2 linked regions of the Oligoflexus sp. genome follow. Each later gene encodes a partner of the first gene's protein in a complex. Links are inferred from orthologs where the notes say so. Each region holds a gene or a part of one and is shown on either strand. Other genes may lie near its edges.

Region 1 (3,159 bases):
GGTTTTTTGGATGAAGATACCGGCACGCAGCTGAAAAAGGTGCAGGTCGTCGATATCCATAAGGACACCAAGGCTCCGCGCATGGTTCTCGATCCTTCGCATCCCGATGCGAATGCCGACGGCTATGTGGCGATGCCCAATATCCAGGTGATGAGCGAGATGGTGAACATGATCGCCGCCACCCGTGCCTTTGAAGCCAATACAACGGCTTTGAATGCTTCCAAGAGCATGGCGAATACCGCCATCGAAATCGGTCGCGTCTAATAGGAGCCTTGAGCGATGCAACGCATAACATCATCGCTGCGCTTCGGCAGTGAAATCCTCGGCGAGCTGCGCGATCTGAAAGCGCAGAAACAATTCGAAAGCGCCGGTCAGGGTGAAGAAAAGCCGAAGACGAGTTTTATGGATCATCTGAAAACGGCCGTCGAGGAAGTGAACCAGGGTCAGATTTCGGCGGATAAAAAAGCCACCGACCTTGCCAATGGCAAGGATACGAATATCCACGAGACCATGCTGGCCGCTTCGCAAGCCGAACTGTCTTTCAACCTGATGGTGCAGGTGCGGAATAAAGCCCTGGAAGCCTATCAGGAAGTCATGCGCATGCCTGTTTAATCTGCTGTTGAGGGGTGACCGTGGAAAGAATGAATGACTTTTTCAGGAACCTCAGTCAACGCCTGGGGGGCTTTTGGCAGTCGCTGAATGGCCCGAAGAAAATCGCGGTCATGGCCGCGGTCGCGCTCCTGCTCGGCGGCCTTATTTCGCTCTTCTTCGTGGGCGATCGCACCGAGATGGCCTATCTCTATCCCAATCTCTCGGAAACCGACAACAACGAAATCGCTTCGGAACTGCGCAAGCAACGCGTTTCGAACTTCATCATCGACGACAAAGGCATCAAGGTTCCAGCGGAACAGGTGATGCCTTTGCGTTTGAAATTGGCCCAGGAAGGCCTGCCGACCCGCGGCATGATCGGCTGGGAGAAATTCGACGATCAGGATTTTACGCGAACCGAATTCGAGCAGAACATCAATCGGCTGCGCGCTATCCAAGGCGAGCTGGCGCGAACCATCAGTTCCATTGAAGGCATCACCTCGGCACGCGTGCATATCGTGATGCCCAAAAAAGCCCTCTTCCAGGAAGATGAGCAGGAACCCACGGCCGCGATCTATATCAAGGTTCAACGCGGCAAGGAACCGAGCCAGAAGCAGATTCGCGGCATCACCCATCTCGTGTCCCGCTCTGTCGAAGGCATGAAGCCCGAGAAGGTCACGATCATCGACCAGGAAGGCAAGATGCTGACCAAAATCGAGTCCGATGATCCGACGACCAAGCTCACTCAGGAAATGACCTCCTATCGCCGCACCATCGAAGCGGAGATGACCAGTAAAATCAAAACTCTGGTAGGCCGCATCGTCGGCCAGGATCGCGTCGATGCCAAGGTCGATGTCGATGTGGACTTCACCCAGGAAGAGCAGACCATCAATGATATAGATCCGGATAAGGTGGTGGTGATTTCCTCGAACGTCAACAATCAGGAAATGGCCGGCAATGGCCTGAATCCCACGGGCATTCCCGGCGCCAAATCCAATGTTCCTGGTGAGCAGGAGGATCTGGCCGTCAACTCCAATTCCACCAAAAGCAAAAGAGCCAGTGAGCGGGTCAACTATGAAGTTTCGAAGACCAAACGTCACAAGGTTCTTCCCGTGGGTACGATCAAGCGCATTTCCGCGGCTGTGATCGTCGATGGAACACAGATCTATCCTTCCGATGGAACCGCCCCTGAATTCCAGGCGCGCGCACCCGACGAAATGCGCAAGATCGAGGACCTCGTGCGCTCCGCCATCGGCTTCAAGGATGGCCGTGATGAGGTGAAGGTTCATAACCTGATGTTCGAACTCGCGGCGACCCAGGTTCAGGCCATCAAAGAGAAAAAGCAGGAAAACCGCAAATACATCTCGACCCTGGTCGTGTCCTCGGTCATCGCCCTGGCCCTGGTCTTCTTCTTCGCCTTCATCGTCCGTCCTTACTTCCGCTGGCTGTCCTATGATCCCGAGCGGAAACGGAAAGAGGAGATCGTCGAGGAATTCAAGCCCGACTTGGAGATGGGCGGTATCCAGAACGTGCAGGTGAAAGAGGACGTGCCCTTCGAGAAGCTTTCGCCGCAGGAACAGATCCTTTATCTGGCCAAGCATGAGCCGGCCCGGACCACGGAAGCTCTGCGGATACTCCTGAACCCGCATCAATCGTCTCACTGAGGTTTGAAGCATGCTGAATCAGGCCAACAATCGCAGCCACGGGCGCTTCATCAAAAAGGATGATCCTGTGCGCAAGGTGATGAACATCAGTGAATTCAATCTGATGGAAATCTGCGACAAGCCCGTGACCTATCATGATAACGCCAATGCCAATATCATCCATAACCGCCTTCACGCGGAAGAGGAGCTGGCCGAAGGCGTACGGGATTCCTACGAAATCAATATGAGCTTCCCGCACGAACTGCGTCCGGTCATTCGCCCTCTCGACTTCACCGAAGAGTGGAAGAAGCAGAAAAAAAGAATGGCCAACCGGCATCACCGGCTGGAAGAGGAAGAGGAATTCGAGCTGGATGTGACCAGCCTTTTGAAAGAGAACAAGATCGACTTCAAAAAGGCGACCTTCAGGGTCATTGAAACCGCGATGCCGCAGCAGAAAAAGGATGTGAAGGAAGCCAAGCCGGCCGTAAACCTTTTCCCGCAGGCCATGCCGGTGAAGGCCAATGTCGAAGCCAAGGCCGCAGCTCCTGCGCCTCAACCCGCGCGTCCCGCGGCGCAAAAAGCTCCCCCGCCGCCTGCACCCGAGCCGACGCATCATACGCAGGCCGATGCCGATGACTTTGTTCCCTATGCCCCGACCCGCGACCGGGCGAATCCCGAAGCCCAGGTGCAAAGAATGGAGCCGCCGAAGCTGACCGAAGAGGAAAAGGAAACGCTGCGCAATGAAGCGCGGGCTGAAGGTTATCAGCAGGGCTTTCAGCAGGGCGAGGAAAAAGGCACGCTGAGCGCCCAGGACAAAATCACGGCCATCACGGATGAACTGGCCAATATCATGGAAAATCTTCAGGGCATGCAGAAATCCATCCTGACCCATGTTCAGGAGAATTTTCTCATGATCTGCCAAAGCTTT
Region 2 (3,254 bases), on another replicon or contig:
TGTCTTCATCATCACGGCCGATGAGCCAGGGGCTCAGGGCTGCATTCAGTTTATCGAGCCAGGGCTGATTCTTAACGAGTTCGCTTTCCCGGCACCAGATTTTCACTTCGATATAAGGCGCGTGCGGCCTGTACCCTGATACCATCGTCGATCCTGCGATGGCGGCCTCGACGATTTCGCCCACGGCCGATTCGCTTTTGCCGATCAGATGCCAGCGGAACAGACGGAAAGCATCGCTGTCGCGACCGAGCTCCAGGAGCTGTCTTTCAATGCTGCTCTTCCAGATGGCTTTGATTTCCTCGGGCGGACCGGGAAGGATCCAGACCTGGAGGTCCTTTCTTTGCAGATAAAAAGCGTCGGCTGTGCCCGCGGGATTATCAAGGACACGCGACTGGCTGGGAAAATAGCACTGCTGCTTATTGGATTCGGGCGGTGTAATGCCGAGCATCTGAAAGCGCTGGATAATTTTTTCCCAGCTGCCGGATTGGAATTCCAGAGTATCCCCCCACCAGCGGCTGACCACCTGCCGGGTGATATCATCGGTCGTCGGACCCAGTCCGCCGGTGATAAAAAGCAGCCGCGTGCGGGCGGCTGCCAAATTCAAGGCGTCGGTCATTTCCCGTTCATCATCGGGGACTGCCAAATGCCAGACGGGGTTCATCTTCAGATTGACGAGCTGATCGGCGATCCAGGCGGCATTGCTGTTCACGATCTGCCCGGTGCTGACTTCGGTGCCGATGGTGAGAATACTGGCGCGTAATGGTTCCATATTATTCTCCGTCCCCAGGGGAATGACAAAAGCTCCGGCGTTGCGGCCCAGGGTCTGGCGGCAAAGCTGTAGGTGAGCATAAAAGAGCAGAGGTCCTGTGTCAAAGCCTTGACAGACTCTGCCTTTTGACGCCTTTGTGGCATACAATAGAACTGTCAAGGTTTACATGGCAGGAGTTCCCGGTGGCAACCAATAAGTACAGTGGCGCGCAAAAAGCAGCGATTCTTCTTCTCTCTTTCGGTGAAGAGATTTCCGCCGAAATCTTCAAGAGCATGACCGAGTTTGAGATCAAACGCATCGGTAGCGCCATGAGTCGCCTCGGGCGCCTGGAGCAGGAAATCATCGACGAAGTGATGATGGAATTCTACGGAATCCTGCAGCAGAACAAAAAGTTCTTCTATGGCGGCAACGACTTCACGATGAAGGTCATCGGCAGCGCCTTCAAAGGCGGCGAGGCGGATGAACTCATTGAGCAGTTGGCGCTCGGTTCATCGGCGAACCTGGATGCCCTGGAGCTGATTGATCCGAGGACCCTGACCAACTTCATTCGGAACGAGCATCCGCAGACGATCGCTCTGATCCTGGCCCACCTTGATCCGCAGAAGTGCGGCGAGGTCCTGAAGCTTTTGCCGGAAGCCTTGCACACGGAAATCATCCTGCGCATCTCGAACCTGGATGCCGTGGCTCCCGAGATCATCGACGAGATTGATGATGTTCTGCGCAACGAAATTCAGGCCATGGGTTCGATTTCGAGCCAGAAGATCGGTGGCGTGGAGCCCATCGCCGAGATGCTCAACCTTATTGATAAGGCCACGGAAGAGCAGATCCTCGACAACCTGGAAGAACGTGATCCGGATCTTGCCGAGCAGATTCGTCAGCTCATGTTCGTCTTTGATGACCTTGCCAAGATTGATGATCGCGGCATCCAGGAAATCATCAAGAATGTGAAGCCCGAGCAGTGGATGACGGCCCTGAAAACAGCGTCCGAAGCCGTGTCCGAGCTGGTATTCCGCAATATGTCCGAGCGTGCCGCGAAGATGCTGAAAGAGGATATGGAGGCGATGGCCGCTGTGAAGCTTTCCGACGTGGAATCGGTGCAGTATGAAATCGTTCAGGTGGCGCGGAAGCTGGAAGAGGAAGGCAAGATTATCATTGCTCAGGGTGGTGAAGCGGCTTACGTTTAAGCCGGGATTGATGCTCTTTAACCCTCTGGAATCCTTGGGACAAATTCGAAATATCTTAAGGAATTCCAAGCCTTGGCCGAAGCTGAATCGTAGCGCAAAAGCGCCCCAAGTACGAGGAAAGCCATGGCCAATCAGAACCGTCAGCTGCTGAAGAAACGCGCGCAAAGGCGGGAACTTTATCTGGGTGAGAATGTTCGTGCGTTTTTGATCCTGGGCGGTTCGCGAACGGTGGGTGGCGAGGTGATCAGCCTTTCGGAATCAGGCCTCGCTTTTGTGTGCGAACCTCAGGTCGATGCCGAGCTGCCGATCGGCCGCGTCGTGCAGCTGAAACTCTATTATGATGCCCGCCGTTATTTTACGACCTCCGTGGAAATTCGGAATAAGAGCGTTTTCAGCTCACAGGGCTCGCAGTATCTGCGGGTCGGTGTGTCGGCTGCGGCCGGTGAATCGGTGAGCGATGCCGAGGATCTTGTGAAGAAGGTGGAAGCATCCATCAACCTTGGCATGGATACCTGCGGTTTCCTTGAAATTGAAAATCCCATGTTCTTTGATGAGCATGATTACTTCAGCATCCGTGCGGTGCATCCTGAATTCATCCTCGTCGCCCCTTTGGAAAATCGACACTTTCTTTTGCCTGGTCAACCCGTGGAAGCGCGATTCAACATCCCCGGTTCCACCTCGTTCGTGGAGGACCTGATCGTCGATCGCTCCGTGCCCGATCGCGACTGGTGGGCGTCGGATGTTCTGATGCTGAACTTCGCGCAGAAGTCGGAAAAGACTCTGGCAAAGATCGCGAAGATGGCCATGATTCAAAAACCGCAGCTGCATGTGCAGGAGATCATGAAGGCCGGGTTTCCGATTCCCTATCTGGATTTTTTGCTGCGGGTCCAGTTTGCTGCGCGTGACAAGGATGATCCCCAGGTTGCGATGCTGAAGAGCAGCTTCTTCGCGCCGGGGCCCTACCTTGCGGAGCAGGATCTGAAGAGCGCGCGGGTGCTGTCGTTTTATCGGCAGAATACCTTGATTGCGACGATGAAGCTCAATTTCGTCCCCGATGTGCGGCAGAGCTCGGCCTTTTATGGGTCAGGCGTCTATAATCATCAGTTCTATCGCAAGTCGGTGGTCGAGATCCTTGATTTCAAACATCATCCCGAATATCCGCTGCCGTCCATTCTGGTGCCGATCATTCAGCAATGCCTGCGAGCCTCGATTCAGGCGGATTTCAGTTTCCTTGTGTTCGAATGTACACAGCAGACCGAGAATATTTTTCATCGCATGGGATTTACCACGCTTAAAACGCC

Evidence for each region.
Region 2: the proteins of fliF (region 1) and fliG are in contact, whole or in part, in a crystal structure (PDB 5TDY), measured with the Thermotoga maritima proteins. The link is inferred for Oligoflexus sp. from one-to-one orthologs. Residues at the interface, in WP_004082905.1 of Thermotoga maritima: Glu501, Leu502, Leu505, Leu506, Glu508, Leu509, Ile512, Phe513, Pro517, Ser518, Asp519, Ile520, Ala521, Ile523, Val524, Arg525, Leu526, Trp527, Phe528, Phe529; in WP_004082903.1 of Thermotoga maritima: Gly8, Arg9, Lys11, Ala12, Leu15, Leu16, Ala18, Leu19, Lys23, Gln26, Val27, His30, Leu31, Thr35, Gln38, Leu39, Glu42, Lys54, Lys55, Val57, Leu58, Glu59, Glu60, Phe61, Leu62, Leu64, Ala65, Lys66, Lys68, Lys85.

The regions. Positions count from the first base shown.
Region 1 is NZ_DASTAT010000131.1:33,788-36,946, forward strand. What follows is about bases 108-2,946. They hold fliF (flagellar basal-body MS-ring/collar protein FliF), read left to right. Parts: upstream 108-641; coding sequence 642-2,252; downstream 2,253-2,946. Other genes in these bases: flgC (flagellar basal body rod protein FlgC), read left to right, coding at 108-264; fliE (flagellar hook-basal body complex protein FliE), read left to right, coding at 280-612; VFO10_RS27745 (FliH/SctL family protein), read left to right, coding at 2,263-2,946. Outside these bases: more of flgC, read left to right, coding at 1-107; more of VFO10_RS27745, read left to right, coding at 2,947-3,159. UniProt on the Escherichia coli protein: The M ring may be actively involved in energy transduction.
Region 2 is NZ_DASTAT010000115.1:40,784-44,037, forward strand. What follows is about bases 19-2,952. They hold fliG (flagellar motor switch protein FliG), read left to right. Parts: upstream 19-951; coding sequence 952-1,953; downstream 1,954-2,952. Other genes in these bases: VFO10_RS25085 (competence/damage-inducible protein A), read right to left, coding at 19-769; VFO10_RS25095 (PilZ domain-containing protein), read left to right, coding at 2,077-2,952. In the rest of the region: more of VFO10_RS25085, read right to left, coding at 1-18; more of VFO10_RS25095, read left to right, coding at 2,953-3,254. UniProt on the Escherichia coli protein: FliG is one of three proteins (FliG, FliN, FliM) that forms the rotor-mounted switch complex (C ring), located at the base of the basal body.